3 regions of the Streptomyces sp. NPDC056128 genome follow, and region 3 is predicted to be linked to each of the others. Evidence: riboswitches for the same ligand, from Rfam matches in the RefSeq annotation. Region 3 holds a riboswitch; each other region holds the start of a gene.

Region 1 (2,255 bases), on a different contig from region 3:
CCCTCGGTGAAGCTGTCCCCCAGCGCCACGTACGACCCGATCACTGCTCTGCTGTCATTCTTCGAATCGTCTGCCACATCGGGCCATGATTCACCTTGGAATGTGACCTACGCGACCGTAGGAAGGGATTGACGGTCGGTGAGAAAGGCCACGCCTAAAGGCTTGGTCAATTCCGGAATACACCGAAGGCCGGACCCGGGGATCGGGGTCCGGCCTTCGGTGGCGTGGGGGCTGCGCCCTGGCCGTGCGTCAGAGAGAGACGCCGTGCGAGCGCAGGAACGCGACCGGGTCGATGTCCGACCCGTAGTCCGGCGTGGTGCGGATCTCGAAGTGCAGGTGCGGACCGGTCACGTTGCCGGTGGCACCCGAGAGGCCGACCTGCTGGCCCGCCGTCACCGACTGGCCGGCGGAGACGGAGAGGGAGGAGAGGTGGGCGTACTGGGCGTAGTGGCCGTCGGCGAGCTGGATGACGACCTGGTTGCCGTACGCACCGCCGGGGCCGGCGGAGACGACGGTGCCCGCGCCGACGGCCTTGAGCGGGGTGCCGGTCGGGACGACGAAGTCGGTGCCGGTGTGGTAGCCGCTGGACCACATGCTGCCGGACTGGTGGTACGGGGTACCGACGGTGCCGCCCGCGACGGGGGAGGTGTAGCCGCTGCTGGTGCCGGCGTCCGAGGCGGAGGCCTGCTCGGCGTCCGTGGACTTCTCGGCCGGCTTGGCGGCGGGCTTCTCCGCCTCGGCCGGCTTCTCGGCGGCGGGCTTCTCGGCGGCCGGCTTCTCCGACTGGGCGGCGGACGGGGCCTTCGGCTGGGCGGCCTTGGCGCCGACCGAGAGCTTGAGGCCGGGGTGGATCAGCGACGGGTCCGAACCGACGGCCTCGCGGTTGTCCTCGTACAGCTTCTTCCAGCCGCCGTCGACGTTCTGCTCGTCGGCGATCCGCGAGAGGTAGTCGCCGCTCTTGACGGTGTAGGTCCGCGCGTCCGAGTTCTTCTCGGCGCCATTCGCGGCGGCCTTCTTCGCCGTCGTCGGAATGGACTGCACGGACTGCTCGGAAACGGAGTGCGCGGGGGCGGCGTTGGCGCCGGCGGCCCCGATCAGCGGGAGCGCGAGCGCGGCGCCACCGGTTCCGGCGACGGCGATGGTGCGGGTCAGGCGCATGGCCCTGGTACGGCGGTGCTTACCCTTCGCGGGCATGGCGAATTCCTCTCCGGCGCCTGCGAGGTGAGCTGTCGGGTTCGGGCTGGAGATGCCCGGCCGCGCCGAAACGCGGCTTCACCCCAAGCCGTTCCGGGAACCGGAACAGGCATTCGTACCTGTGGGTCCCCCGCTCCTGCCGGTACGGGTGGTGGATGAGAGTGGGCTCCGGTCGGCGGCAGGATTAGGCGTCCGTCCGGATCGGTGGTGAACGTAAGGGACCAAGACGCACCCGGACAAGCGAAGGGTTCCGCCGGAAGGTGTTCCGATTGATCCTTTACGGGAATATCCGGTCACACTCCGTCGATTCGGGGAATGGCATTTCGAGCGAACGTCCTTGAAAACCGGCTTGATTACGTGGACATGACGGGCGACGCACGGTTACGGATATGACGCTGCTCACGCGCCACTTCTCCACCCTTTCGCATTTCAGCGCCAGTTGGAATTAAGGCGTCAATTCGGACAGAAGGCCCGAGGCCGCCCTTAATGCCCTGTGGACAACTCATTGGCGCAGACAGGGGATGCCGTATCGTCGAGGCGAGCCCGCCGCCGAGCAGCGTCGGCGGGGCGGAGTGGGAGGAGTCCCCGTGACGCAGCAGGTCCCGTCGACCGAACCCGAGCTGACCGGTGTGCGCAATTTCCGGGACGTCGGCGGACTGCCGGCCGCGGACGGGCGACGGGTGCGGCAGGGCGTGCTGTTCCGCAGCGGCCACCTGGCGCACGCCACCGGGGAGGACGCCGCCTTCCTGGCCACCCTCGGCCTGCACACCATCTTCGACTTCCGCAACGCGGCCGACCAGAAGCTGGAAGGCCCGGACGTCGAGCTGCCGGGCGTCCGCAATGTGAACCTGCCGCTGAGCGACCCGGCGGACGGCGCCGAGTTCTGGAAGATGGTCCGCGACGGCGACCTCGACCAGCTGCACGAGATCCTGGCCGACGGCAAGGGCGCCCACCGGATGATCGCGTCCTACCGCACGATCATCACGGAGCGCACGGCGGAGCACTCCCGGGTGCTGCACGCGCTCGCCGAGGACAGCGTCCCCGCCCTGATGCACTGCGCG
Region 2 (2,255 bases), on a different contig from region 3:
GCTCCGCCGCCGAACCCCGTCCCGTGCCGCCGGTGACCGCCGACGACCGGGGCCGGGTCGTCATCGTGGACCGGCCCGGCGCCGTCCAGACGCAGTTGCTGCTCGGCCGCACCGGATCCGACCGGCACGACCGCGTGTGGGCCGCACAGGTGCTCGGCACCTACTGCCTCGGCGGCACCCTCACCTCCCGCCTGGACCGCGTCCTGCGCGAGGAGAAGGGCTACACCTACGGCGTCCGGGCGTTCGGGCAGGTGCTGCGGTCCGCGCCGGACGGCACCGGCGCCGCCATGCTCGCCATCAGCGGCTCCGTCGACACCCCCAACACCGGTCCCGCCCTGGAGGACCTGTGGACGGTGCTGCGCAAGCTCGCCGCGGAGGGGCTCACCGACCCCGAGCGTGACGTGGCCGTGCAGAACCTGGTGGGTGTGGCGCCGCTGAAGTACGAGACGGCCGCGGCCGTGGCGAGCACCCTGGCCGACCAGGTCGAGCAGCATCTGCCCGACGACTACCAGGCGACGCTCTACCGTCAACTGGCCGCCACGGGCACCGTGGAGGCCACGGCGGCGGTCGTGAACGCCTTCCCGGTCGACCGTCTGGTGACCGTCCTCGTCGGTGACGCCGCGCAGATCAAGGAGCCCGTCGAGGCCCTCGGCATCGGTGAAGTCACCGTGGTGGCGGCCGAATAGCGGCACGCGCGGGAGGAGGCCCCGGTGACCGGAGTGTCACCGGGGCTGCCGTTTGTCCGAATTGAGGGAGAGGCTGCCTGTCTGCCCTGTGGCATGCGCTACAAAAGCGCTGTTGCGTTTGAGGATTGAACACAGCCGCGTTTAGCGTCATCCGGGCTGTTCGTCAGGCAGTGCGCCGCACCCGCGGCACCGGACAGTCATCGCCGAGTCCCCGTACGGCGCGAGCCAGGGGAGCCGGGGACCCACCGTAGTCCCTGGGGTGAATCGGACGCCCGCGCGCGCAGCGAGGGGGTCCGTAGGAGACCTTCCTGCTCCGAACCCGTCAGCTAACCCGGTAGGCGAGAGGGAAGGAAAGGACCAGCCTCTACATGGCGTTCACGCGCGCCACCGGGAAGCACCGGCGTCCCAGCAGGATGCACCGCAGTACCGCCCGCGCGGCGGGTGTCGCGGCCCTCGCCACCACCGGCGTCGTCGGCACCCTCGCGGCTCCGGCGCTCGCCGCCGAGCCCGAGGTGGAGCGGAGCGGACTCACCCCGGTCATCAGCATCGGCGACTCCCTGGCCGAGGAGATCGACGCCCAGGCCCTCGCACAGCGGCAGGCCGCCGCGGACGCCGCCGCCCGTGAGGCGGCCCAGGAGGCCGCGCGCGAGCGGGCCGCCGAGGCGGCCAAGGAGGCGCGCGAGGCCAAGGAGCGCGCCGCGCGGGAGGCGGAGCGCAAGCGCCTCAACACCTTCGTCCCGCCGATCACCTCCTCCTACGTCTCCACCGCGTACCAGGCCGGCAGCTCCCTGTGGTCCTCCGGCAGCCACACCGGCATCGACTTCCACGCCTCCAGCGGTACGACCGTGCACGCGGTCGGCGTCGGCACCGTCGTCGAGGCCGGCTGGGGCGGGGCGTACGGCAACCAGGTCGTGATCAAGATGCACGACGGCACGTACACGCAGTACGGGCACCTGTCGTCCGTCGGCGTCTCCGTCGGCCAGTCGGTCGACCCCGGCCAGCAGATCGGCCTCTCCGGCGCCACCGGCAACGTCACCGGGCCCCACCTGCACTTCGAGGCCCGTACGAGCCCCGAGTACGGCTCGGACATGGACCCCGTCGCCTACCTCCGCTCCCACGGCGTGAACGTCTGACGGCGGACCCCGCCACACCATCCGAAAGCCCCGGCCTCCGAGCCGGGGCTTTCGGTTTTCGTCGGCGCGCGGCCGCCCGTCGTAGGCCAAAAAATATCCATGAAATCCGCTCCGCCGTCGGAATATCCGCTTGATTGGCCTAGAGTCGCTGGACACGTCAATCGTCGACGTTTCACGGGGATTAAGGCGGAGGTCGGTCATGCGTATTCCGGCGCATTCGGTGTGCACGGCGATCCGGGACGACATCGTCGCCGGAGTCCACGCGCGCGGGGGCCGGCTCACCGAGGAACTCCTCGCCCGCCGCTACGGCGTCTCCCGCGTCCCGGTCCGCGAGGCCCTGCGCACGCTGGAGGCCGAGGGCTTCGTGGTGACCCGGCGGCACGCGGGCGCGTGCGTCGCGGAACCGACCGAACAGGAGGCCGCCGACCTGCTGGAG
Region 3 (2,255 bases):
CCCTTGCCGAGGTAACGGCCCGGGTCGCCGTCACGGAGTTCGATGGCCTCGAAGGCACCGGTGGAGGCGCCGGACGGAACGGCGGCACGACCCGTGCTGCCGTCGTCGAGGCCGACCTCGACCTCGACCGTGGGGTTGCCTCGGGAGTCCAGGATTTCCCGGGCTACGACGACGTCGATGGACGGCACGAGCATCTCCTTCTTCAATGTGACGCTTCGGTGTGACGCGCGGGTCCGCAGGACCGCGTCGGCTCTGCGGGACCGAGCCTAACCGGCTCCGGGCGATCGGCCAGCCGATCGCCCACCCGCTGGACAGAACCGAGAGTAAATTGTTTCCGAAGGGAACAAAGACAGAATCCCGCCCCGGCGCGTACGGGGAACACGCACCGGGGCGGGAGTCGCGGCAGGCGCCGCTTACTTCAGGTGCAGCTGCTGACCCGGGAAGATCAGGTCGGCCTCGTCGACGATGTCGTCGTTCAGCTTGAACAGCTTCTCCCAGCCGCCCTTGACCTCGTGCTCCTCGGCGATGGAGCTGAGGGTGTCGCCCTTGACGACCTTGTACTCGCCGTCACCCTTCTCGACCTTCTGGCCGGTGGGGGTGGTGACGGTCTTCTTCTCGGCCTTCTTCTCGGCCTTCGGCTCGGCGGCCGGGCGCTCGTCGGAGCGGGACGCCTTCTGCTCGGTGGAGCGGTCGGCGGTGGAGCCGCCGTCCTGGCTCTCGCCGGAGCCGGAGCCGGTGTTCGCGGCGTTCGACAGGCCGGTGCCGCAGACCGGCCAGGCACCCTTGCCCTGGCCCGCGAGCACCTTCTCGGCGATCTCGATCTGCTGCGCCTTGCTGGCCTGGTCGGCGGTGGCGGCGTACTGCGTACCGCCGTAGCCGGCCCAGGTGGAGGCGGAGAACTGGAGGCCGCCGTAGTAGCCGTTGCCGGTGTTGATGGACCAGTTGCCACCGGACTCGCACTGGGCGACGGCGTCCCACTCGGACGCGGTGGCGGCGGAGGCGTTGCCGGCCGCCATCAGCGGGGCGGCGACGGCGGCACCGGTCACGCCGGCGACGGCGATGACGCGAGTGGCCTTGGACGGACGACGGTGCTTGCCCTTGCCGGAAAACAGCATGGTTGATCCCCTCACCGACGCCTGCGAGGTGAGCTGTCGGGTTCGGGCCGGTTGAGTTGCCCGGCCGGGTTCCTCGCGGAACTCGGCTCCACCCCTAGCCGCTCCGGCAGAACTGCCCGGTGCGGCACTTACCTTGGGTCCCCCGCTCCTGCCTTCGGCGCTTTACGCGACGACTGTTCCCGTACGGCCGCTGGCAGGATTCGGCGTTGCGGCTGTCGGGGCCCGCGGTGGCGAGCGGTCATGACCGTAGACACGCGCTCCGCGGATTTTCAAAGACGATCACGGCTTCTGAGACCTATCTCTCACGAGATCCAAAACGGACATAGAGTCTCTAACCGTGACGCGAACTCCCCCTACTTTTCGCCCGATTCGCCCGTGACCGTGAGCGTCTGACCGGGCAGGATGCGGTCCGGGTCGTGGCCGACGACCCGCTCGTTGTCGGAGTAGAGCGCACGCCATCCGCCGTCGACGCCAAGGGAGTCGGCGATGGCCCAGAGACTGTCGTCGGAGCGGACGATGTAGGAGCCGTCGTCGGCCTCTCGCGGCCCGCCGTCACGCGAGGCGTGCCGCCCCGCGGTGCTGTCCGTCAGACCCTTCACGGGCCCGCCCTCGTCCGCGCTGTCGCCGCGGTGCCGGCCAGAGCCGGACGAGCCCTCGGTGGCGTCCGGTTCGGCGGTGGCACCGGAGTCGCTTTCGGGCGATGTGTCCGGCTTGGTGGATTGATCCTTGCCATCGGACGAGGCGTCAGAAGATTCCGACGGGGGCGAGGAGGACGGCGAGGAGGACGAACCGGACGCCTCGGGGGACGACTCCGACCCCTCGGTCGAATCCGACGGAGACGGCGAAGCGGATGACTCGGGCGAATCCGACGTCTTCGGGGAAGCGGTCGACTCGGGTGTCTTGGAACCGGCGGAGGATTCGGCCGAATCCGGGGTCTCCGACTTCTCCGGGGACCGCGACTCCTCCGACGAGCCGTCACCGGTCGCGCCCGTGGCGCCGGTGGCCCCAGGGGGGTTGCCCAGCCCCGCGAGCAGCCCGCAGGTCGGCCAGGCCGCGATGCCCTGGTCCGCGTACAGCTTCTCGGCGATTCTTATCTGCTGGGAGCGACTGGCCTGGTCGGCGCTGGCCGCGTACTCCAGA

Evidence for each region. A riboswitch is a leader RNA that binds a small molecule or an ion and turns the genes downstream of it on or off. The one in region 3 is predicted to bind cyclic di-AMP.
Region 1: linked by a shared signal. The riboswitch ahead of ACFC1X_RS03330 (peptidoglycan DD-metalloendopeptidase family protein) and the one ahead of ACFC1X_RS28735 (transglycosylase family protein) in region 3 are both predicted to bind cyclic di-AMP.
Region 2: linked by a shared signal. The riboswitch ahead of ACFC1X_RS38235 (M23 family metallopeptidase) and the one ahead of ACFC1X_RS28735 (transglycosylase family protein) in region 3 are both predicted to bind cyclic di-AMP.

What each region holds. Positions count from the first base shown of each region.
Region 1 covers NZ_JBHJVQ010000001.1:767,037-769,291, reverse strand. The annotation lists gene ACFC1X_RS03335 (SGNH/GDSL hydrolase family protein) at 1-44, opposite strand, end outside; gene ACFC1X_RS03330 (peptidoglycan DD-metalloendopeptidase family protein) at 250-1,194, opposite strand; cyclic di-AMP (ydaO/yuaA leader) riboswitch at 1,199-1,355, opposite strand; gene ACFC1X_RS03325 (tyrosine-protein phosphatase) at 1,782-2,255, shown strand, end outside.
Region 2 covers NZ_JBHJVQ010000043.1:42,691-44,945, reverse strand. The annotation lists gene ACFC1X_RS38240 (M16 family metallopeptidase) at 1-686, shown strand, start outside; cyclic di-AMP (ydaO/yuaA leader) riboswitch at 878-1,042, shown strand; gene ACFC1X_RS38235 (M23 family metallopeptidase) at 1,055-1,819, shown strand; gene ACFC1X_RS38230 (GntR family transcriptional regulator) at 2,019-2,255, shown strand, end outside.
Region 3 covers NZ_JBHJVQ010000020.1:100,649-102,903, forward strand. The annotation lists gene eno (phosphopyruvate hydratase) at 1-188, opposite strand, end outside; gene ACFC1X_RS28735 (transglycosylase family protein) at 414-1,115, opposite strand; cyclic di-AMP (ydaO/yuaA leader) riboswitch at 1,119-1,285, opposite strand; gene ACFC1X_RS28740 (transglycosylase family protein) at 1,469-2,255, opposite strand, start outside.